2 linked regions of the Pseudoxanthobacter soli DSM 19599 genome follow. The protein of the gene in region 2 interacts with the protein of the main gene of each other region in a pairwise test. Links are inferred from orthologs where the notes say so. Each region holds a gene or a part of one and is shown on either strand. Other genes may lie near its edges. The genes, in order: BUF17_RS07345 and BUF17_RS06190.

What was found.
Region 1: the proteins of BUF17_RS06190 (region 2) and BUF17_RS07345 interact in binary tests that used the Escherichia coli proteins (3 or more experiments, as listed by UniProt). The link is inferred for Pseudoxanthobacter soli DSM 19599 from one-to-one orthologs.

What each region holds. Positions count from the first base shown.
Region 1 is NZ_FRXO01000002.1:660,890-676,903, forward strand. Bases 6,791-9,785 are described here. They hold BUF17_RS07345 (transglycosylase domain-containing protein), read right to left. Parts: upstream 8,646-9,785; coding sequence 7,935-8,645; downstream 6,791-7,934. Other genes in these bases: BUF17_RS07335 (ribonuclease D), read right to left, coding at 6,791-7,237; rpmF (50S ribosomal protein L32), read right to left, coding at 7,601-7,786; BUF17_RS07350 (hydrogen peroxide-inducible genes activator), read right to left, coding at 8,765-9,733. In the rest of the region: BUF17_RS07300 (BQ00720 family protein), read left to right, coding at 1-59; PTS IIA-like nitrogen regulatory protein PtsN, read right to left, coding at 435-899; hpf (ribosome hibernation-promoting factor, HPF/YfiA family), read right to left, coding at 1,079-1,657; rpoN (RNA polymerase factor sigma-54), read right to left, coding at 2,168-3,841; lptB (LPS export ABC transporter ATP-binding protein), read right to left, coding at 3,953-4,759; BUF17_RS07325 (LptA/OstA family protein), read right to left, coding at 4,870-5,601; LPS export ABC transporter periplasmic protein LptC, read right to left, coding at 5,598-6,473; more of BUF17_RS07335, read right to left, coding at 6,623-6,790; BUF17_RS07355 (peroxiredoxin), read left to right, coding at 10,084-10,638; alkylhydroperoxidase, AhpD family, read left to right, coding at 10,909-11,442; BUF17_RS07365 (polyprenyl synthetase family protein), read left to right, coding at 11,567-12,511; BUF17_RS07370 (glycosyltransferase family 2 protein), read right to left, coding at 12,565-14,319; BUF17_RS07375 (secondary thiamine-phosphate synthase enzyme YjbQ), read right to left, coding at 14,604-15,080; BUF17_RS07380 (disulfide bond formation protein B), read right to left, coding at 15,171-15,779; BUF17_RS22860 (DUF5993 family protein), read right to left, coding at 15,793-15,948. UniProt on the Escherichia coli protein: Peptidoglycan polymerase that catalyzes glycan chain elongation from lipid-linked precursors. May play a role in peptidoglycan assembly during cell division in collaboration with other cell division proteins.
Region 2 is NZ_FRXO01000002.1:392,702-397,451, reverse strand. Bases 1,865-4,750 are described here. They hold BUF17_RS06190 (peptidoglycan D,D-transpeptidase FtsI family protein), read right to left. Parts: upstream 4,241-4,750; coding sequence 2,489-4,240; downstream 1,865-2,488. Other genes in these bases: ftsL (cell division protein FtsL), read right to left, coding at 4,251-4,750; BUF17_RS06195 (UDP-N-acetylmuramoyl-L-alanyl-D-glutamate--2,6-diaminopimelate ligase), read right to left, coding at 1,865-2,394. Also shown: BUF17_RS06200 (UDP-N-acetylmuramoylalanyl-D-glutamyl-2,6-diaminopimelate--D-alanyl-D-alanine ligase), read right to left, coding at 1-919; more of BUF17_RS06195, read right to left, coding at 916-1,864. UniProt on the Escherichia coli protein: Essential cell division protein that catalyzes cross-linking of the peptidoglycan cell wall at the division septum. Required for localization of FtsN.

The sequences.
Region 1 (16,014 bases), 270 kb from region 2 along the record:
GCGAAGCCGCGATCGCCAATGCGGCCGAGCATGACATGGTGACCGTGAGCGTGCACTGAAGCACGCCACCTGGCCGGTCGCGATGCGGAGAGCTGCGGACGCAGGAACCAGCCGGGTTGAGAACCAGCCGTCTTGGCTACCAGCCGTCTTGGATTTCATGGGCTTTGAGGCCCTGGATTGTGTTTGGGCCTCAGACCCTGCAGGGCGCCGCGATCGCGGCGCCTTTTCTTTTGCGGGGTACGGCGTCGCGATTGCAGCGCCTATCTTTTTGCGGCCTTCGGGGAATGACGTCACGGTCGCGGCGGACGACGAGCGGGCGCCCTCGCTCCGGCTGCACCCGTCTGCCGGGCGACAGCGCCCGGCCGGATCACCCGATCTCGCTTCGGCGTCCCCGAAGCCCGCCAGTACGGACGGCCGCGCCGGAGCGGCGCGGATCAGGCCGCGTGGGAGGCGACCGGCTGGGTCAGCAGCGCATATAGCGCGGTCGGGTCGGTGGTCGCGCGCAGCTTGGCGGCCGTCGCGCCGTCGCGCAGCACGCGGGCGATCCGCGCAAGCGCCTTCAGGTGGTCCGCGCCCGAGCCTTCCGGCGCCAGCAGCAGGAAAACGAGGTCGACCGGCTCGTCGTCGAGCGCCTCGAAATCGACCGCCTTGTCGAGGCGGGCAAACAGGCCGAAGATCCGCGGCAGCGCGGGAAGCTTGCCGTGGGGAATGGCGACGCCGTGGCCGACGCCGGTCGATCCGAGCCGCTCGCGCTGGAGGAGCGTATCGAAGATCTCGCGCGCCGGCAGCCCGGTCAGCGTCGCGGCGCGCTCGGCAAGCTCTTGGATCGCCTGCTTCTTGCTGCTCGCCTTGAGCGAGGGCAACACCGCCTCGACGCCTAGAAGATCGCTCAAATCCATCGGATAAACTCCTTCCGCCCGAGGCCGGAATGGCGTCGGGCCGAACCGGCCCGCATCGCTGCGTGCCCCTTCCGCCCGGCTCGCGGCCGTGCGGACTTCAAACCCGGCCGCCCCTGCGAAGCGACCCAACCAGGACGCCACCGCGCTGTTCCGGCCAGGTGCGACAGCCGCGCGCGCTTTCAAGCGCCCGTTCCCGACAGCGTCGGATCGATCCAGCCGACATTGCCGTCCTGGCGGCGGAAGACGACGTTCACGCCGCCGTGGGCGGCGTTGCGGAACACGATCACCGGCGCTTCCGTCAGGTCGAGTTCCAGAACCGCCATGCCGACGGTCATGGTCTTCACCCGGGTCGCGGTTTCAGCCACCACCAGCGGGCTGTAATCGACGGGAACGTCCTCTTCCTCGTCGGGGGCGGCCAGCACGTAGGCCGCTGCGGCGTCGTCCGCGCCGTTGCGCCCGTGGTCGGTCCGGCCGCGAAGCCGGCTCTTGTAGCGGCTCAGCCGCCGCTCGATGCGATCCGCGGCCGCATCGAAGCTCTGATAGGCGTCATGGGCCAGCGCGCTGGTCTTCAGCACGATGCCCGTGTCGAGATGAAGGGAACATTCCGTCCGGAAGGCGGTGCCCTCGGGCTCGACGGTGGTGTGACCGTCATAGCCGCCATCGAAATATTTCCGGACGATCTCCTCGATCCGGTCCTCGATACGGCTGCGCAGGGCCTCGCCGATATCGATGTTCTTTCCCGAAACGCGCAGCGTCATCGGCTCTCCTGATCGCTCCGATCCATGCCTGCGGTCTGATCGACCGCCGTGTCCGCCGGCCGTCCGGGTGCTTGCGCATCCCTGCCGAGGCCGAACCTACAGTCGCCGGCCTCTCCGGCCGGAGGTCCGCAGGCTGCGGTGCCTCTCGCACCGGCCGCGCGGATCGTTGTTCATCCTTCAAGGCCCGCCGCCTGCGATAGTCTTGACACAATTGCCAGACCATAATTGCCGGAGGCTGCCTTCCGTACGTTCGCCGTCACGGCGAGCGTCCCGCAGCGGATCGTCGCAATCGAGGCGGCGTTCTAAGCGGGGGATAGCATCAAGTCAACGTCCATTCGTTAACATCGCCCTACCCGTCGGGGCGGTGCCTGTTCGCGTGCGCGCCTTCAGACGCCCGTTTGCGCGCTCGTTTCGTGTCGATCGGCGCGCATGGAGGACGCCTTCAGCGCGCGCGAACCGCGCACGAATCGTCCATTCGAACTGGAATCGGGTTCGACAGCCTCCCGTCTTTCACGCGCTTCTCGCCGTGGCGCGCTTCTCCCGCCGTCGATCGACTGACGACGGAATCCGCATCGATTCACGGTATTTGGCGACGGTGCGGCGGGCAATGTCAATGCCCGCGTCCCGCAACCGCTGCACGATCGTGTCATCGGACAGCACCGCAGACGGGTCCTCGGCATCGATCATCTGACGGATATGGTGGCGAACCGCCTCGGCCGAATGAGCATCGCCACCGTCGGCGGAAGCAATCGCCGAGGTGAAGAAATACTTCAACTCGAAGATGCCTCGGGTGGTCGCCATGTACTTGTTGGCGGTCACGCGGCTCACCGTCGATTCGTGCATGCCGATCTCGTCGGCGACGATCTTCAGGTTGAGCGGGCGAAGAAAGGCCACGCCCTTGCGGAAGAACGCATCCTGCTGGCGCACGATCTCGGTCGCCACCTTCAGCACCGTCTTGGCGCGCTGGTCCAGGCTCTTCACCAGCCAGTTGGCGGTCTGCAGGCAGTCCGACAGGTAGGTCCGCTCCGCCGGATCCTGCGAGGAGCGGACGATGGCGCTGTAATAGGTGCGGTTGACCAGCACCCTCGGCAGGGTGTCGCTGTTGAGCTCGATGCGGAATCCGCCATCGGCCGTCGGGCGCACCAGCACGTCCGGCACCACGGTCTGCACCGCATCGCTCGGTGCGAAGGCGAGCCCGGGCTTCGGGTCGAGTGCGCGAAGCTCTGCCAGCATCCCGGATAGATCCTCGTCATCGACCTTGCACAGCCGCCGTAGCTGCGCCCGGTCCTGCCGGGCGACGAGATCGAGATGGTCGACGAGGGTGCGCATCGCCGGATCGAACCGGTCGCGTTCGAGGAGCTGCAGGGCCAGACACTCGGCGAGCGTGCGGGCGCCGACGCCGGTCGGATCGAAGCTCTGGATGATCGCGAGCACGGCCATCACGTCGTCGAGCCCGGTGCCGAGCTGCTCTGCGACCTGGGCGGGATCGGCCCTCAGGTAGCCGGCCTCGTCGATGGCATCGATCAGCACCTGTCCGATCAGGCGGCGCGAGGGTTCGGGGATGGCGAGCGTGAGTTGCTGGGACAGGTGGTCGCGCAACGTGGACTCGACGGTCGCGAACGCCTCAAGCCCGGCTTCGCCGCCGCCGCCGGAACTCGTCCAGGCGTCGCCTGCAAGGCGCGACGGGTCGAGCCCGTCGAGATTTGGCTCGAACGCGGGCACGAGCGGCACGTCGTCGGGAAAGAGATCGCCGAGCGGCAGGTCCAGCCCGGCGCCGTCGGATGCCTCAAGGCCGGGCACGATGTCGAGATCGCGGTCGAGCCCGTGGGCGGCACCTGCCGTTTCGCCGCCCTCCTCCGAACGTCCGTCCGCGCCGACGGCCGCGCTGTCCGAGAACTCACCGGCTTCGAAATCATGGGATGCAAGCCCATCGCCGGTCACGTGGCGGTCGCCGCCATCGCCATCCGGACGGTCGAAGGCTGAATCGTTCGGACCGGAAACGGAATCGACGACATCCGGCGTGTCGTCTTCGCGCTCCAGAAGCGGATTGCGCTCGATCTCGGCCTCCACGAAGGCAACGAGGTCGAGATTCGACAGCTGCAGCAGCTTGATGGCCTGCATCAGCTGCGGCGTCATGACCAGGGACTGCGTCTGCCGGAATTCCAGCTTCGGGGAAAGGGCCATGACTGGCTAGAACGCCCTCGCTGCTGCGCCGATGCGGTTGTCCGCTGCGGATTGGTCCGTTTCTTGCGTAAGAAACTCTTCTCTTAGGTGTTACAGCGGCTTTGGCCGCGCTCAAAGCGTAAATTGTTCCCCGAGATAGAGACGGCGCACATCCTGGTTGGCGACGATGTCCACCGGGAGGCCTTCGGTCAGCACTTGGCCGCTGGCGATGATGTAGGCGCGGTCGATCAGCCCGAGCGTCTCGCGGACATTGTGGTCGGTGATCAGCACACCGATGCCGCGGCCGGTCAGGTGCCGCACGAGCATCTGGATGTCGCCGACCGCGATCGGATCGATGCCCGCGAACGGCTCGTCGAGCAGCATGAACGACGGCCGGGTGGCGAGCGCCCGCGCGATCTCGACGCGCCGCCGCTCGCCGCCCGAGAGCGCGGTCGCCGGCTGGTTGCGCAGATGCGCCACGCCGAACTCGGCGAGGAGGGTTTCGAGGTCCTGCTCGCGCTGCCTGCGGTCGGGCTCGACCACTTCCAGCACGGAGCGGATGTTCTCCTCCACCGACAGGCCGCGGAAGATCGAAGCCTCCTGGGGCAGGTAGCCGATGCCGAGACGCGCGCGGCGATACATCGGCATCCGCGTGATGTCGAAGCCGTCGAGGGTAATGGCGCCGTGGTCCGGCCGGATCAGCCCGGTGATCATGTAGAACACCGTGGTCTTGCCGGCGCCGTTGGGGCCGAGCAGCCCGACCGCCTCGCCCCGCCGCACCGACAGGCTGACGTCGCGCACCACCGCGCGGCGGCGGTAGCTCTTGGCGATGCCACTGACGACGAGTTCGCTGTCGGCGTGGTGCCCGATCTGACTCGCGTCGCCGTCGGCCGGATAGGCACGCGCGGCGGCCGGGGAGGGGATGGGGGTAACCGACATGCGGCAGCGGTCTCCTGATGGGCCTCAAACGCTGGCGCAGCGGAACGCGCGCCGGCGAACGGGCCTGCTATGGGTCGGCGCGCGGCCGGCCGGGCGGCCGGCCAGCGACGTCAGTTGCTCTTCGGGGCCGGAGCGCCGGGGGCCGCCGGCGCCTGGCTCGGCACCAGCAACATCTGAACGCGCTTGTTGGCGAAAACCTTCGCCTCGCCGGTCGTGAGATTGACCACGAGCCGGTTGCCCTTCACCACGTTGCCGTTCTGGGTGAGGACGACGTTGCCCGTCATCACCATGGTATCGGACTTCGCCTCGTAGACGGCCGCGTCGCCGGAGGCGGTCTGGTCCTTGTCGGTCAGGAGCACCTTCCCGGTCGCCTCCAGCTTCTCGATCTGCTGGCCGCCGGCGCCGCTCATCGCCTGGCCGGAAGCCGCAGGGGCAGCGGCGGGCGCGGCCGCCGGTGCGGCGCCGCCCGCGGCCGGCTGGCCGCCCTGGACATAATGGACGACGAGCTTCTCGGCCTGCAGCGTGCTTTCCGCCTGCTTGGCGATGACGTTGCCGGTGAAGATCGCGATGCCCTGCTTGTCGTGAACCTCAAGTTCGTTCGATTCGATGGCGATCGGCCCCTTGCCGCCGCCGCCGAAACCGCTGAACGGCGTTTCGCTTCCGCCGGCTCCGTCGCCGGTTGCCGCAGGCGCCGGCGTGGTCTGTGCCTCGGCGGGCCCTGCCAGCGCCAGCGCGAGCACCGCGGCGAGACCCCATGCGCCGGCGGTCGAGCGGACGCGGCCGGAGAAAGGCGCGCGGGATGCGAACCGCCGTGCGGCGATCATGGGGAGCATGGCGGTCATGGACGGCTCTCCGTTGAAGGGGCGCCCGGGGACGGGGCCACGGCTGGACTGGTAGCGGGGACGGTACCCGGAGCCGGCTCGGAAGGCGAGACCGCCGCGCCGGGTGCCATATCCGACGGCTTCGATGCGGACGGCTTCGATTCAGCCTTGCCGTCGATGGTGACGTGGACGCCGCCGCGGAACATCAGGCTGTCGCCGTTCTTGGCGCTCTCGCCGCCGCCCGCCTTGATCGAAAACGTCTGCGACTTGATCTGAAGCGGCGTTTCCGTGGTCATGTCGCCGGATTTCAGGTCGATGTCGGCGCTCGACATCACGCCGTCCTCGCCGGCCGTGGACTTGAAGCGGATATTGTCCCGGAGCTTGAGGATTTCCTTGCCGTTGTCGAAGATGCCCTTGTCGGCGGACACGTTCACGACCTTGCCGTCCCGCATGGTGATGACGGCGGAAATCTTCACGAGATCGATCCGATTCGGATCGGTGAGGCTCTGGATGGCCTGGTCGGCGGTGATCTCGTAAGAGCGGTCCGGCCCGTGGCCCGAGAGCCGCGGATGCTCCATCACGATGCCTTCGGACGAGAGCGACAGCGCGCTGATGTCGAGGCCCGGAACCAAGGAGCGCACGAGCGTGATACCGCCGAACACAAGGAGGATCACGACAGCGATCACCGGCAAGGCGATGCGCAGGAGCCGCACGCGCCGGCTGTGGCCGACCGCGGCGGCGCGCGCCCGCGCACGGCTCGCATCCGTGCTGGAGCCGACGGACCGCTGGCGCGGCCCGCGCACCGTGTCGTCCGGGTAGGCGACATCGTCGACGCCGGGGACACCCCTGTCCCGGACATCCACACGCGGCCCCGATCCGCTACCGGCCGGCATCCTGGATCTCTCGCTGCTTCTCATGCCCGCTAACGCTTGCTCGACGACATCCGCCCCGATCGGCCTGCCCGACAGTCTTCCTCGGGCGCGGCCCTCCCCTGTTTATCCCCGCTACAATTCAGATCGCGCGCCCGCTGCCAGCCGACGCATCAAGAATGTGCAAGGATATCGACTTCCGGCCACCCGGCAAGGTCGAGCCGGACGCGCGCCGGCAGGAACTCGTAGCAGGCACGGGCGAGATCGGCACGATCCTCGCGCGCCAGCATGGTTTCCAGCTTGGCCTTGAGCGCATGGAGATAGAGCACGTCGGAGGCCGCGTAGGCCACCTGGGCGTCGCTCAGCGTCTCGGCGGCCCAGTCCGAGCTCTGCTGCTGCTTCGAAAGGTCGACGCCGATCAGCTCGCGCGCCAGATCCTTCAGGCCATGCCGGTCGGTATAGGTGCGCACCAGCCGCGAGGCGATCTTGGTGCAGAACACCGGCGTCGCCATCACCCGGAAGGTCTCATAGAGGATGGCGAGATCGAAACGGGCGAAATGGAAAATCTTGGTCACCGACGGATCGGCGAGCAGGCGCGTGAGATTCGGCGCCTCGCGCTGGCCGCGCGCGATCTGCACGATGTCCGCCGTGCCGTCGCCCGGCGAAAGCTGCACCACGCACAGCCGGTCCCGATGGGGATTGAGCCCCAGCGTCTCGGTGTCGATGGCGACGGACGAGCCGTAGTTCGACAGATCCGGCAGGTCGCCGCGGTGAAGGCGGAACGTCATCGGCACCTCGATCGATACGGAAGCGCCGGGACGACGCCCCAAAAGAACGGCGTCTTCAAGACGACCGCGGGGAGAGATGGCGGCCATGGGCGCTGGCCGCAAGACCGAACGCCCGGGACCATGGCCCTTCGAGCAAACTGGATCGGCCGAGCAAACTGGATCGGCACACCGCTCGTGAACCCGCTCCACAGGAACGTAAGGCGGCTTAGGACCGGCGGAGGTGCCTTTCCGAAGCACGGCCCGAAAAACGGGGACGGCACTGCACAACGACAAAAAGCGCGTCCGGAAGCCGATCCGAACGCGCTTTTTGCTGAAATCCGCCGGACCGGGACCGCAGAGCGGTCACGCGGGCCGATCAGAGCCTCAGGCTTCAGCCTTCGGCGTCAGGATCTGGCGACCGCGATACATGCCGGTCTTCAGATCGATATGATGCGGACGGCGCAGTTCGCCCGAGTCCTTGTCTTCGACATAGGTCGGGGCCTTCAGCGCGTCGGCGGAACGGCGGAAACCGCGCTTCATGCGCGAGGTTTTTCTCTTCGGAACTGCCATCGTCGTCTCTCCGGTGTCGACACGCACCGTCCGCCGTTCGTCGTCGCAACGGCGCGTCGCGTCCACAGCCCTTATGGGAATGTGGCGGCCTTATACAGACATCTCTCGCACTTGACCAGTGGCTTTGCGCCACCGATCCCGACAGACGTCAGCCGTCGGGAAACAGGCACCCGAGCGTGCCGCCGGAGCGTGCGGCGAGGCTGGCGACGGTCGCCGCCCGCGAGGACACCGTGCGGGACGGCTTGCCGGCATCGCGCCGGATCGGGTTCGGCAGCACCGCCGCCATCAGCGCACCCTGGCGCGCGGTGAGCTTCGCGGCGTCCTTGCCGAAGGCACGCTCTGCGCCCGCCTGGATGCCGAACTCGCCGTCCGGCCCCCATTCGGCGATGTTCATGTAGATCTCGACGATCCGCCGCTTCGGCAGCACGAGATCGATCCACAGCGCCAGCGGGATTTCGAGCCCCTTGCGGATCACGTCGCGGCCCGGCCAGAGAAACAGGTTCTTGGCGACCTGCATCGGGATGGTGCTGGCGCCGCGCGTGCGGCGGCCGTCCATGTAGGCGTCCACCACCTTGTCGAACTCGACGGTATCGACGCCATAGTGGAGGCAGAGCCGCGCATCCTCCGACACGACCACCGCGCGCACGGCGGCCGGCGCGATCTCGTCGAACGAAACCCAGTCCCTCGTCACCGGCTGGAATGTCACCCAGCGCGCCAGCATGAGCGTGGAGACTGGCGGCACCACCCAGTAGACCAGCGTGAGCACGAATGGGGCGAGCACGACCACGCCGAGGGCCTTGAGCGCCCGCATCGCCCAGACCCGTCGCCGGCCCGACCGCGACGGCACCGCCGCAGGCACCACGCCGGCCGCTTCGCCGGGCTCCGCCGCCGCATCCCGGCCCGGTGGCACAGCGGCCTCCGCCGTTCGATGGTCGCCCGCCGGTGGCCCCGCGTCCTCGCCCGCACCCCAGCCGGCCGTCATGACGCCCTCGCGACGGTCACGGCGGCGGGACGGCGCGCCGGGGGCTGCGCGGCGGAAGAGGCATGCGGACCGACGAAGCCCGAGAGATGGCGGGCGAGTGCCCGGAACTCTTCGCTGCGGCTCGAGCGCCGGCGCCAGGCCAGCGCCAGCGTGCGCGCCGCGCGCGGATCGTCGTAAGGCACGATGGACAGATCCGTGCCGGCGGTGACGCCGCCTTCGATCGCGACCTTCGGCAGGAGGGTGACGCCGAGGCCGTTGTCGACCATCTGGACCAGCGTCGTCAGGCTGGAGGCACGGATGTCCTGCTGTTCGCGAAGCACGCCGTCGCCGACCGCCGAGAGCACGTGCTGGCGCAGGCAGTGGCCATCCTCCAGGAGGAGCAGCGGCTCGTCGCCGAGATCGGCGGGCCGGACGGCGCCGCGCCGCGCCAGCGGGTGCTCGCGCGCACTGACGAAGAAGAACCGATCCTCCCCGAGCGGCTCGATCTCCAGATTGTCGGCCGCATAGGGAAAGGCGATCAGGATGACGTCGAGCCGGCCCTCGCGCAGGTCCTCGATCAGCCCGCGCGTCAGATCCTCGCGCAGATGCAGCTTGAGCGCGGGATAGGCCTCCCGCAGCGACGGCAGGGCCCGGGGCAGCAGGAACGGCGCGATGGACGGGATCACCCCGAGACGCATCTTGCCCGACAGCGGCGCCCCCGCCGGCCGGGCGAGGCCGACCAGCGCCTCCGTATCGGCCAGGATGCCCCGCACCCGCTGCAGCACGGCCTCGCCCGCCGCGGTCAGCGCGACGACCCGGCTCGACCGGTCGACGAGGTCGGCCTCCATCACCTCCTCGAACGCGCGGATCGCCGCCGACAGGGTGGACTGGGTGACGTGGCAGATCTCGGCCGCACGGCTGAACGAGCGATGCTCAGCGAGCGCGACGAAATATTGCATCTGGCGGATGGTGGGCAGGGCGGACATGGGCCTCGGACGCGCTCGCAGGTGCGGATTGTCGCACCCCGGTGACGGACGGCATGCGGAAAATTGATCGATATCAAAAGCATGGAACCCCGCACGGCGTTCCATGCCCCAGAGGCCGCCGGAATGGCGGGGTCGCTGGTCTGCCCCACTATCGCATCGCTTTTATCGATCACACAATTCGGAATTATGACTTTGACCGATGAAGCCGCGTGTGCTTGAAACGGTTCCAGACGGCGCGCAGGCCCCTCCCGGCCCGCCGCCGCCGTGCATTCCGAATTCCCAATCGCGGATGCGCGCCCCTCATCGAGCGGCGGTAGGCCCGCCGTGCATTTACTCGCAGGAGAACACCGATGCTCGGAATCGGCGAAAAGCTTCCGTCGTTCAGCGTTGCCGGCGTGAAGCCGGGCTTCAACCACCACGAGGAAAACGGCGAGTCCGCCTTCGAGACGATCACCGAGGCGAGCTTCCCGGGCAAGTGGAAGGTCATCTTCTTCTACCCGAAGGACTTCACCTTCGTGTGCCCGACCGAGATCGCGGAGTTCGCGGCGCTCGCCAAGGAGTTCGAGGATCGTGACGCGGTGGTGCTCGGCGGCTCGACCGACAACGAGTTCGTGAAGCTCGCCTGGCGTCGCGACCACAAGGACCTCGACAAGCTGCCGATCTGGCAGTTCGGCGACACCAACGGCTCGCTGGTCGACGGCCTCGGCGTGCGCTCGCCCGATGGCGTCGCCTACCGCGCCACCTTCGTGGTCGATCCGTTCGGCGAGATCCAGCACGTCTACGTGAACAACCTCAATGTCGGCCGCAACCCGAAGGACACGCTGCGCGTGCTCGACGCTCTGCAGACCGACGAGCTCTGCGCCTGCAACCGCCCGGTCGGCGGCGAGGTGCTGAAGGTCGCCTGAGGCCTTCGGACCGCAGGCCGCGGCCGGTTTCCCGGCCGCGCTGCCGGCGGTCCGGCCACGCTATCGGACGAACGACGACGAGCCGCGACGGATCCGCCGCGGCTTTTCCTTGGCGGCGCGGGGCTTTTGAGGCCCGCCGCCGTTTCATGAGCCGGCCGGCCTTCCGCCACCGGGCGAACCCGTCGCCCGCCGGTCCGGACGAGCCGACGCACCGGCGTGCGTCATCGCGGCCGCCCGCGCATCGCCGCCGGCCCGTGCAGGAGAGCTTCCATGTCGATCGATGCCCTGAAGGACAAGATTCCCGATTTCGCCAAGGACGTGCGGCTGAACCTGTCGACGATGTCCGGCGACGAGACGCTGACGCCCCAGCAGAAATACGGCCTGTTCGTCGCCTGCGGCATCGCGTCCCGCAATCCGGTCGTGCGCGACGCCCTGATCGGCGAGGCCGCGGCGCACCTCAGCCCGGCTGCGCTCAATGCGGCGAAGGCGGCGGCGACGATCATGGGCATGAACAACGTCTATTACCGCTTCGTGCACCTCGCCTCGAACAAGCAGTACGGCACCCTGCCCGCCAAGCTGCGCATGAACATCATCGCCAATCCGGGCGTCGAGAAGATCGACTTCGAACTGTGGTCGCTCGCCGTCTCCGCCATCAACGGCTGCGGCATGTGCATCGACGCCCATGAGGCGGTGCTCGCCAAGCACGGCATGTCGACCGACCACATCCAGACGGCGGTGCGCTACGCCTCGATCATCGAATCGGCCGCGATCGCCGTCGAGGCCGCCGAGGCGCTGGCTGCCTGAGCCGGCTGCGGTCTCCGCCGCACGGCGGGAACTTCGCTGCCCGATCCGGTCCGGGGCTTGACCCCGGGCCGAAGAGACGCCATCCGATCACACGCAGCGTGGCGTGAGCGAGGATGACCGGACCATGGCGCAGAACGGCAAGACGGCGCAGCCCGGCCCCTCTCCCACCGCTGACCGCGCGGCGCTGCTCGACCGGCTTGCCGAGATCGCCGACACCGTGGAGCGCCGCCTGGCGGAACGACTCTCGGCGGCCGACATCCCCGACCGGCTCGCCGCTGCGATGCGCCACGGCACGCTCGGCGGCGGCAAGCGCTTCCGGCCGTTCCTCGTGATCGAATGCGCGCGCCTGTCCGGCGGCGGCGCGGTGCCGCCCGACGGCGCGGTCGAGGCCGCCGCGGCCATCGAGGCGCTGCACTGCTACAGCCTGATCCACGACGACCTGCCGGCGATGGACGACGACGACCTGCGTCGCGGGCAGCCGACGGTCCATCGCGCCTTCGACGACGCCACGGCGATCCTTGCCGGCGACGCGCTTCTCACCCTCGCCTTCGAGATCCTGTCCGATCCCGCGACCCACCCGGACCCGGCTGCCCGCATCTGCCTCGTCGGCATCCTGGCGCGCGCGGGCGGCCCCGCCGGCATGGTGGGCGGACAGATGCTCGATCTCGCGGCCGAGCACGCCGCCCCCAACGAGGAAACGGTGCGCCGCATCCAGTCGATGAAAACCGGGGCCCTGATCACCGCCGCCTGTGCGATGGGCGCAGTGCTCGGCGGCGCGGCCGACGCAGACCGGGCGCGGCTGTCGCGCTTCGGCGACGTCATCGGCCTTGCCTTCCAGCTCGCGGACGACCTGCTCGATGTCGACGCCGCGGCCGAGGACGTCGGCAAGCGCACCGGCAAGGATGCCGACCGGGGCAAGGCCACGCTGGTCGCGCTCCACGGCGCCGCGTGGGCACGCAGCTGCCTCGCCGACCTCGTCGCGGAAGCGGAGGGCCTGCTCGCGCCGTTCGGCCCGGCCGCGGAGATGCTCCGCGAAGCGGCCCGCTTCGTCGCTGATCGGCGCTCCTGAAGGCGTCCTGTCCGGATCGTCAGATCGGTCGATCCGAACGACAGGGATAGGCGCTAAAGCCGGGGCGGGCGCACCGGGCGCCGCGCGAGTCCGTGCGCGGTTTTCGCCCAGTGATGGGGCCTGCGAAGCCATTCCCACGTCGCGCGCAGCATCGAGAGCGACAGCAGCAGCGTGTAGATCGGCCAGCTGAACAGCAGCCGTGGCGAGACGCCGATCGGGCGGGCCTTCAGCACGGCGACGGCAAGCGAAACCGCGGTGGCATAGCCGAGCAGCAGCGCCGCGATCGCCAGAGTGAAGCCGATATCGCCGCGGAACGAGCCGTCCGGCCCGGCGACGGGCCTGCCCATGAGTGTGAGCCCTGCGAGAACCAGCCAGAGCGGCAGCACCGCGTTGGCGAAGAGGCCGCCGAAGAACTGGATCTGCAGCGCGAGGAACCCCCGCGCGCCGAGCGCCCGCCACAGCCCGACCGGCGTGCGCATGTGCACCATCCAGGTCTGCAGCCAGCCCTTCTGCCAGCGGCCGCGCTGCCGCAGCCACGCCCGCAGGGTCAATGGCGCCTCTTCGTAGGTGGTGGAGGCGATCACCGTCGAGCGATAGCCCGCATGGGCGATGCGCACCGCCAGGTCTGCATCCTCCGTCACGTTCCACGCATCCCAGCCGCCGAGCCGGCGCAGCACCGACAGCCGGAAGTGGTTCGATGTGCCGCCGAGCAGGAACGGCAGATCGGCGTGGGCAAGCAGCGGCAAAACGCCATCGAACAGCATGGCATATTCGATGGCGAACAGGCCGGTGATCCAGGCATCGCCGCCATGGTCGATGGAGAGCCGGGCCTGCACGCAACCGAGGCGAGGCCCGCCTGCGGCGAACGCCGCCGCCGCATCGAGCAGTTGGTTGCGGTCCGGCCGGTCTTCGGCATCGAACACCGTCACCAGTTCCCCGCGGGCGTGGACGAGGCCGACACCGAGCGCCTTCGGCTTGGTGAGCGGGCCGCAGCGCGGGACCATCACGATCTCGAACGGCGGCCCGAGCTTGCGGCGGGCGAGTGCATGGAGCGTGGCGATGTCGTCGTCCTCGACCAGGAGCTTGATATCGAGCCGGTCGCGCGGATAACGCAGCGCCGAGATGTGCAGGAGCAGACGAGAGACGACGGCCGCCTCGTCGCGCAGCGGCACGAGCACGGTGTAGACCGGCAGCTTTTCCGGCGGAAGGGCACCGGGTGCGCACTCATCGCGCGGCCGCATTGGCGGCTGGAACCCGCCCTTCGCGAGAAGGCGCCGCGCCGTCTCGCGCAGCGCGGCCTGGGCGAGAAAGCCGATGCACATCGCGATGTTGGCGAGGTCGAACACCACGCGGGGCGCCAGGGCGACACCGGCGAGGACGGCGGCCGATAACAGCGCGAGGAGCATGACCTGCCCCCTCGTCGCCGCCCGACGGGCCAGCCGGTCGCCCGACGCCGCGACAAGGCCGGCCAGCATGTCGTCGACATCGCGAATCGCGACACGGCGCAGGTTGGCTCGCGCCGGACATCGTCCCTTCTGCGAGCGGATGCGGGCGAAAGCCGCCGCAAGTGCCTCCGGATCGACCAGCCGGATGCGACGGCGCAGGCTGGGGTTGCGGCCGAGCAGCACGGCGAGCCGGCCGGCGGTCTTCGCCGTGACCGCGACCGCGACCATGGGACCCTCCGGCCCGTGGCCGATCTCGATCAGCGGGATCTCGCCGGTCGCCGGCATTCCGCGGCCGTCGAGGGTGCGCAGCGCCTCATCGAGCGCCGCTTCGGCGATCATGGGCAGGCCGAGAACCGCCGCCATCAACTCGGCCGTCGATATCCGACCGTCCCGCCCCAAGACGAACGCCCCACGCCCCCCGGGCGTGGCCACCGCCTTCAGGCGGCGGACCGCATCATCCCGGCCGATTCCCCATCCCCGGTCGTCGCGGACCGACGGACGGGCTTCAGCCCGCACAATCGCTCACGACCCGATACCACCTATCAGTGTGGATATTTCAGGTTGCGTTGGCAATCGGCTTGCAGCGGAAACGGCAGAAAAGCGCAAACGTTGCCGGACGCCGCAGGCACGATCCTCGGACGTGCCCCTCAGGTGCCGAGATAATGCAGCGTGACGTCGCGGCGATGCCCTTCAAGGCGATGTTCGACAACGAAGATGCCCTGCCAGGTGCCGAGATCGGCGCGGCCATGCACCACGGGAATCGCGAGGTTCACACCCGTCAGCGCCGACTTGACGTGGGCCGCCATGTCGGCGGGGCCATCCAGAGAGTGGCGCCAGTTCCAGTCCATCGGGACCAGGCGGTCATAGGCGTCCATCAGGTCGGCGCTCGCGCTCGGGTCTGCATTCTCCTGCACGGCGAGCGATGCGGAGGTGTGGCGCAGGAACACCGTCAGCAGGCCTTCGACGGCCTGGACGGAGGTCAGCCACCGATCGACGAGGCCGGAGATATCGACCATGCCGCGCCCGGTGGTCGGCACCTCCACGCGGGCAATGGCCTGCCGGCTCGCGAGCCCGGGACCGAAGACGGTCTTGATGCTTGGTTTGTCATCGACGGTCGAAGCCATTGCGTTCCTCCATCAACCGATGCCGGGACGCAGCGTCTTGCCGCGCTGTCGTCCGGGGCATCGCCTTCGTCTTCAGGTTGGGCGAGGCTGTCAGCCTCCGCCCGGGGCCGGGGCCGTCGCGGCAGCCGGCGGAGGCGTCGCATCCGAAGGGCTCGCGCCCTGAAGCAGGATGTAGCCCTCGGGATTGTCGGGGCACAGGCCTCCGGCGCACTCCAGGACGGTCGACACGCCGTTGCCGAACGACATCGCGAACGCCAGCACCAGCGCCACGACACCGAGAAGGCCCATCTTCGCCCCCGCGGGAATCGGCGCGAACTGTCGATCGAACAGCAGCATAGCAGCGCTGCCAAGCACGATGGCCATAAAAAGCACCAGCGCCCACGTGTAGAAATGCAGCCCGAGGATCGCATCGCCGAACGTGCCGGTGCCGGGCACGATATGCAGCAGCGTCTGCCGCGTGGAGATGGCGGCGCCGACGAGCGCCGAGAGGATGACGATGCCATAGTGGCTGGGGCGCGGGCCGAACCGCACGTTGAGCGCGAGCCCGACCATGACCGCCGCGAAGGCGCTGCGCTGCAGCAGGCAGAGCGGGCACGGCAGTTCGCCGTTGAGAAGCTGCGCGGCGAAGCCGATCAGCAGGACGGCGCCGACGGCGAGAAGACCGAGGATGTTCAGGGTGCGAGACAGGGACGGCGACATCGTTCGGCGCTCCTCAAAGCACGATCGCGAGGGGATCGGTCGCGTGCAGGCGGAACAGCACGAGCGTCACGATCAGCGACAGCACCAGAAGCGCGAAGGCGGCGTTTCTTCGCCCCGCCCAGACGCAGAGCAGCGCCGCCGCCTGCGCGAAGAACGGCAGACTCATCATGTCGAATTCTCCCCAGCCCGTCTCTTTAAATGATGCTTAAATGATGCTGCCCGCCCGGTGTGCCCT
Region 2 (4,750 bases):
GATCGGCGCCGACGGCATCCACCGCTGCCGCGATCGCAAGGCTGTTCATCACAAGATGACGGCCGGGAGCGCCGAGCTCATAGGCGAGCCGCCGGCCGAAGAGCTCGATCTCGACTTCCGAGCGATCCGCTTCGAGACGGACGTCGACGAGACGCACGTCGGCAGCGGCATCGGTACCGAAGCCGACGATCCGCGCGCCGACGGCCCTCGCCGCGGCCGCCAGCCGGTCGAAATGGCGGTTGTCACGGTTGAGGACGGCGGTGCCGCCCGGCTCGAGGCCGAGGAAGATCTCGGCCTTGGCGTCGGCGATGGCCTCTTCGGATGAAAAGAACGCGGCATGTGCGGCGGCGATCGTGGTCACGATCGCGACGTGCGGGCGCACGAGCCTGACCAGCGGCGCGATCTCGCCCGGTGCGCTCATGCCGATCTCGAACACGCCGAAATCGGTGTCGGTCGGCATCCGGGCGAGCGACAGCGGCACGCCCCAGTGGTTGTTGAAGGACGCGGCCGAGGCATGGGTGGAGCCGCAGGCCGAAAGCGCGCGGCGCATCGCCTCCTTGGTGCCGGTCTTGCCGACGCTGCCGGTGATGGCCACGATCTTGGCCGCCGATCGCCGCCGGGCCGCGGCGGCGAGGTCGCGCAAGGCTGCCAGCACGTCCGGCACCACCAGCTTGGTGCCGGCATCGGCGAAGGAAGACAACCGTTCGGCGGCGACCACAGCGATCGATGCGCCGCTCGCAAGCGCTGCGGTGACGTAGTCGTGGCCGTCCAGTCGCTCGCCGGTGATCGCGAAGAACGCGTCCCCTGGCTGCAGGGTGCGCGTATCGATGGAAAGCCCGGTGACGACACCGTCGCCGGCCGGCACCAGCCGGCCGCCGGTGGCATCGACCATGGCGTCAAAGGTCCACAACGCGGTCATCGGGCGGTCTCCGGCGAGGAAGGGGCCGCGTGTGCGGCGAGTGCACGAAGCACCGCTTCATGGTCGGAAAACGGCAACACGGTTCCGCCGACGATCTGGCCGGTTTCGTGGCCCTTGCCGGCGACGACGAGCACATCGTCTGCGCCGAGCATGGCGACGCCGGCGGCGATCGCCTTGTCCCGATCACCGATCTCGATGGCACCGGGCGCGGCCGCCAGGATGGCGCGGCGGATGTCCGCAGGTTCCTCGCTGCGCGGGTTGTCGTCGGTGACGATGACCGTGTCGGCGAGGCGGGACGCGATGGCCCCCATCAGCGGCCGCTTGCCCCGGTCCCGGTCTCCGCCCGCGCCGAACACGACGACCAGACGGCCGGGCGTGATCGGCCGCAGCGTGGTCAGCACGGCTTCGAGGGCATCGGGCTTGTGGGCATAGTCGACGAACACCGGCGCACCTTCGGCCGTGCGGCCGACGAGATCGAGGCGGCCTGGCGCGCCTTCCAGCCCCGCAAGCGCATCGAGCGCAACGGCGGGCGTGATCCCGACAGCGATGGCGAGGCCGGCGGCGGTCAGCGCGTTCGCGATCTGGAAATCGCCGAGAAGGGGCAGGAACGCGGTGTGGACGCCGTCGGCGGATTCGATCGTCAGCCGCTGGCCCGTTCCTTCGGGTGTCGCGGAAACGAGGCGAAGCGTCTCGCCGTTCGCCCCGACGGTGACGAGCGGCAGGCCCCGCTCGCGGGCGGAGGCGACCACCTCGCGGCCGCCCGGCGCGTCGGGGTCGACCACGACGGGCGCGCCTTCCGGCAGCAGTTCGCGGAACAGGCGCAGCTTGGCGGCGAGATAGTCCTCGACCGTCGGATGATAGTCCATGTGGTCGCGGCCGAGATTGGTGAAGGCGGCAGCCGTCAGTTCGACGCCGTCGAGCCGGCGCTGGTCGAGCCCGTGGCTGGAGGCCTCCATCGCCACATGGGTGATGCCCTCGCGGGCAAGCCGGGCGAGATCGGCGTGGAGCGTCACCGGATCCGGCGTCGTCAGGCTGCCGTAGACCTTGGATGCGGCGGTGACGATGCCGAGTGTGCCGAGGCTCGCAGCCGGATGGCCGGCGGCTTCGAAGATCTGGCGGGTAAAGGCGGCGACCGAGGTCTTGCCGGCCGTTCCGGTCACCGCGACGATGGTCTCCGGCTGCGGTGCGTTAAGCCGCGCGGCCATCAGCGCGAGACGGCGACGGGGATCGGCATCGCGCAGCACCGGCACGCCGAGGTCCGGCGGCACCGTCGATTCCAGCCCGACGAGCACGGCCGGCGAGCCGGCCTTCACCGCGGTCGCGGCGAAGGCGGCACCGTCGGCATGCGTGCCCGGCAAGCCGGCGAACAGCACGCCCGGCCCGGCCTTGCGGCTGTCCGCCGTCAGACCCGCGACAGCGACGCCGCCTTCGGCGGGGCTGGAGACGAGATCCGGGGCGAGGTCGGCGAGGCGCATGATGTCGGTCGGCTTTCAGTAAGGTTAACGGCGGCTGTCGGGTCAAACCCGGCTGCGGTTTTTTGGGCCGGCAGCCGGGGCGGTCTTCGTTGGATCAGTCGTTTCCGGCGAGCGTCTTCATTCCGGCCATGGCCCCTGCCTGGGTCATCGGCCCGGAAGCCAGGATCTGCTCGGCCGGCATGTCGACGCCCGGCTGGATGCCGAGCATCGGCATGATGCGGCGCAGGATGTTGGCGGCGAGCGGCACGGCATTGGCGCCGGAGGACCGTCCCGCGCCCGGCGTCTCCGGACGGGGGTCGTCGATGGTGGCCAGCAGCAGATAGCGCGGGTGGTCCATCGGGAACGCCGCCATGAACGAGTTGACGTTCTGGTCCTTGGAGTAGCGCCCGCCGATCACCTTCTCGGCGGTGCCGGTCTTGCCGCCGACGTCGAAGCCCGGGATGTTCGCGCGCCGGCCCGAGCCCTTCTCCGCATTGAGACGGAACAGGTAGCGCATCATGTCGCTGGTATGCGGCTGGACGATTCGAACCGCGATCTTGTCGGCCTCTTCCTTGGTGCGGGGGAAGAAGGTCGGCGGAATGTAGCGGCCGCCGTTCATCAGCGCGGCGCCGGCGGAGGCGGCCTGCATCGGGCTCACGGAAATGCCGTGGCCGAACGCCGTGGTGGCGACGGTGATGTCCTTCCAGCTGCGCGGCACGATCGGTGCGCCCACCTCCGGCAGGTCGGTCTTCAGCTTCTGAAGAAAGCCGAAGCGGCCGAAATATTCCTTCATCGCGCCGCCGCCGATGGAGAGTGCGATGCGGCCGGTGCCGATGTTGGACGAGTAGATGAAGATCTCGGGAACGGTGAGCGGGCGATGCTTGCCGTGGAAATCGTGAATCGCGAAGCGGCCGATCCTCAACGGCACGGAGGCGTCGAACACCGAGTTCACACTGATCTTGCCGACATCGAAGGCCGCGGCGATCGTGAAGGTCTTGAACACCGAGCCGAGTTCGTAAACACCGGCGGTCGCCCGGTTCATCTTGTTCTTTTCGAGCGCCTCGACCGGATCGTTCGAATCGAAGTCCGGGACGGAGCTCATGGCGATCACTTCGCCGGTCTCGACGTCGAGGACGATGCCGATGGCCGCTTCGGCGCGATAGCGCTCGACCGCCTGCACGAGTTCGTCGCGCACCGCGTGCTGGATGCGCAGGTCGATGGAGGTCTTGACCGGCTCGAGATTGCGGGTCTGGGCGAAGCCGAGCGCGTGCAGGTCCGCGAGGCCCTGGCCGTCGACTTCCTTCTCCAAACCCGCGATGCCCTGGTTGTCGACGTTCACGCCGCCGAGGATGTGGGCCGCGACGTTGCCGCCGGGATAGAAGCGCCGGTTCTCCTGAAGGAAGCCGATGCCGGGAATGCCGAGATCGTAGATCTGCCGCTGACGGGCCGGCGAAAGCTCGCGCTTCAGCCAGATGAACCCTGCCTTGGAGGCGAGGCGGTTGCGCGTGGAGGCATCGCCGAGTTCCGGAAGCACGCTCGAAAGCAGCTCCGAGGCCTCGTCGGCGTCCAGCACCTTGCGCGGCTCGGCAAACAGCGACACCGAGCGGATGTCGGTCGCGAGGATTTCGCCGTTGCGGTCGACGATGTCGGGGCGGGCGGCGGCGACGGCATCCTGCGCCGAACGCCAGGCGGTCGCGGCATGGTCCGGCGCCAGCGCGAGCTGGCCCAGCCGACCGACGAACACGACGAACAGCAGCGAAAAGCCGAGCATCGCCAGTCCGATGCGGCCACGGGTGGAGTCCTGCGCGGTCTTGCCGAGGCGCCGGATATTGGGAAGCATGGCGCCGGAGGTCATGGTCAGGCTCATCGCGCGCGCCTCACTCTGTCGCCGACAGCGGATTGCCGCCGTCTTCTTCTTCGGTGTCGTCCTGGGCCGCCGCAGCGGGATCGTTCGGCACGGCGCCGATCGAGCCCGTCACCAGCGCGTCGATGGCGTCGCGGTGGACGGGGGCAGGGTTGGCTGCCATCTGGCCGCCCGCGGTCTGTCCGCCGGACGCGCGCGCCTGGGCACCGTGGCTCGCGCCTTCCGCGGGGATCTCCGGCTCGGGCGGCCGTTCCGGAATGTCGGCGAGCGTGCCGATCTGCTTCGGATCGAGGAACTGGAGGTGCAGCACGTCGCCGTAGCGCATGGCGATGCCCTGCAGCCGCGAGGGCTGGTCGAGCAGCGCCCATTCGGCCTTGAGGTCGGCGATCTTCTCGTGCTCGCGAGCGATCTCGCGCTTCAACTTCGCCAATTGGGAAGCGGCGTGCGCGCTGTCGCGCTTCTCCTCGAACGCGAAGGCGGCGACCACGATGGTGGCGAGCGCGAGAAGGACGC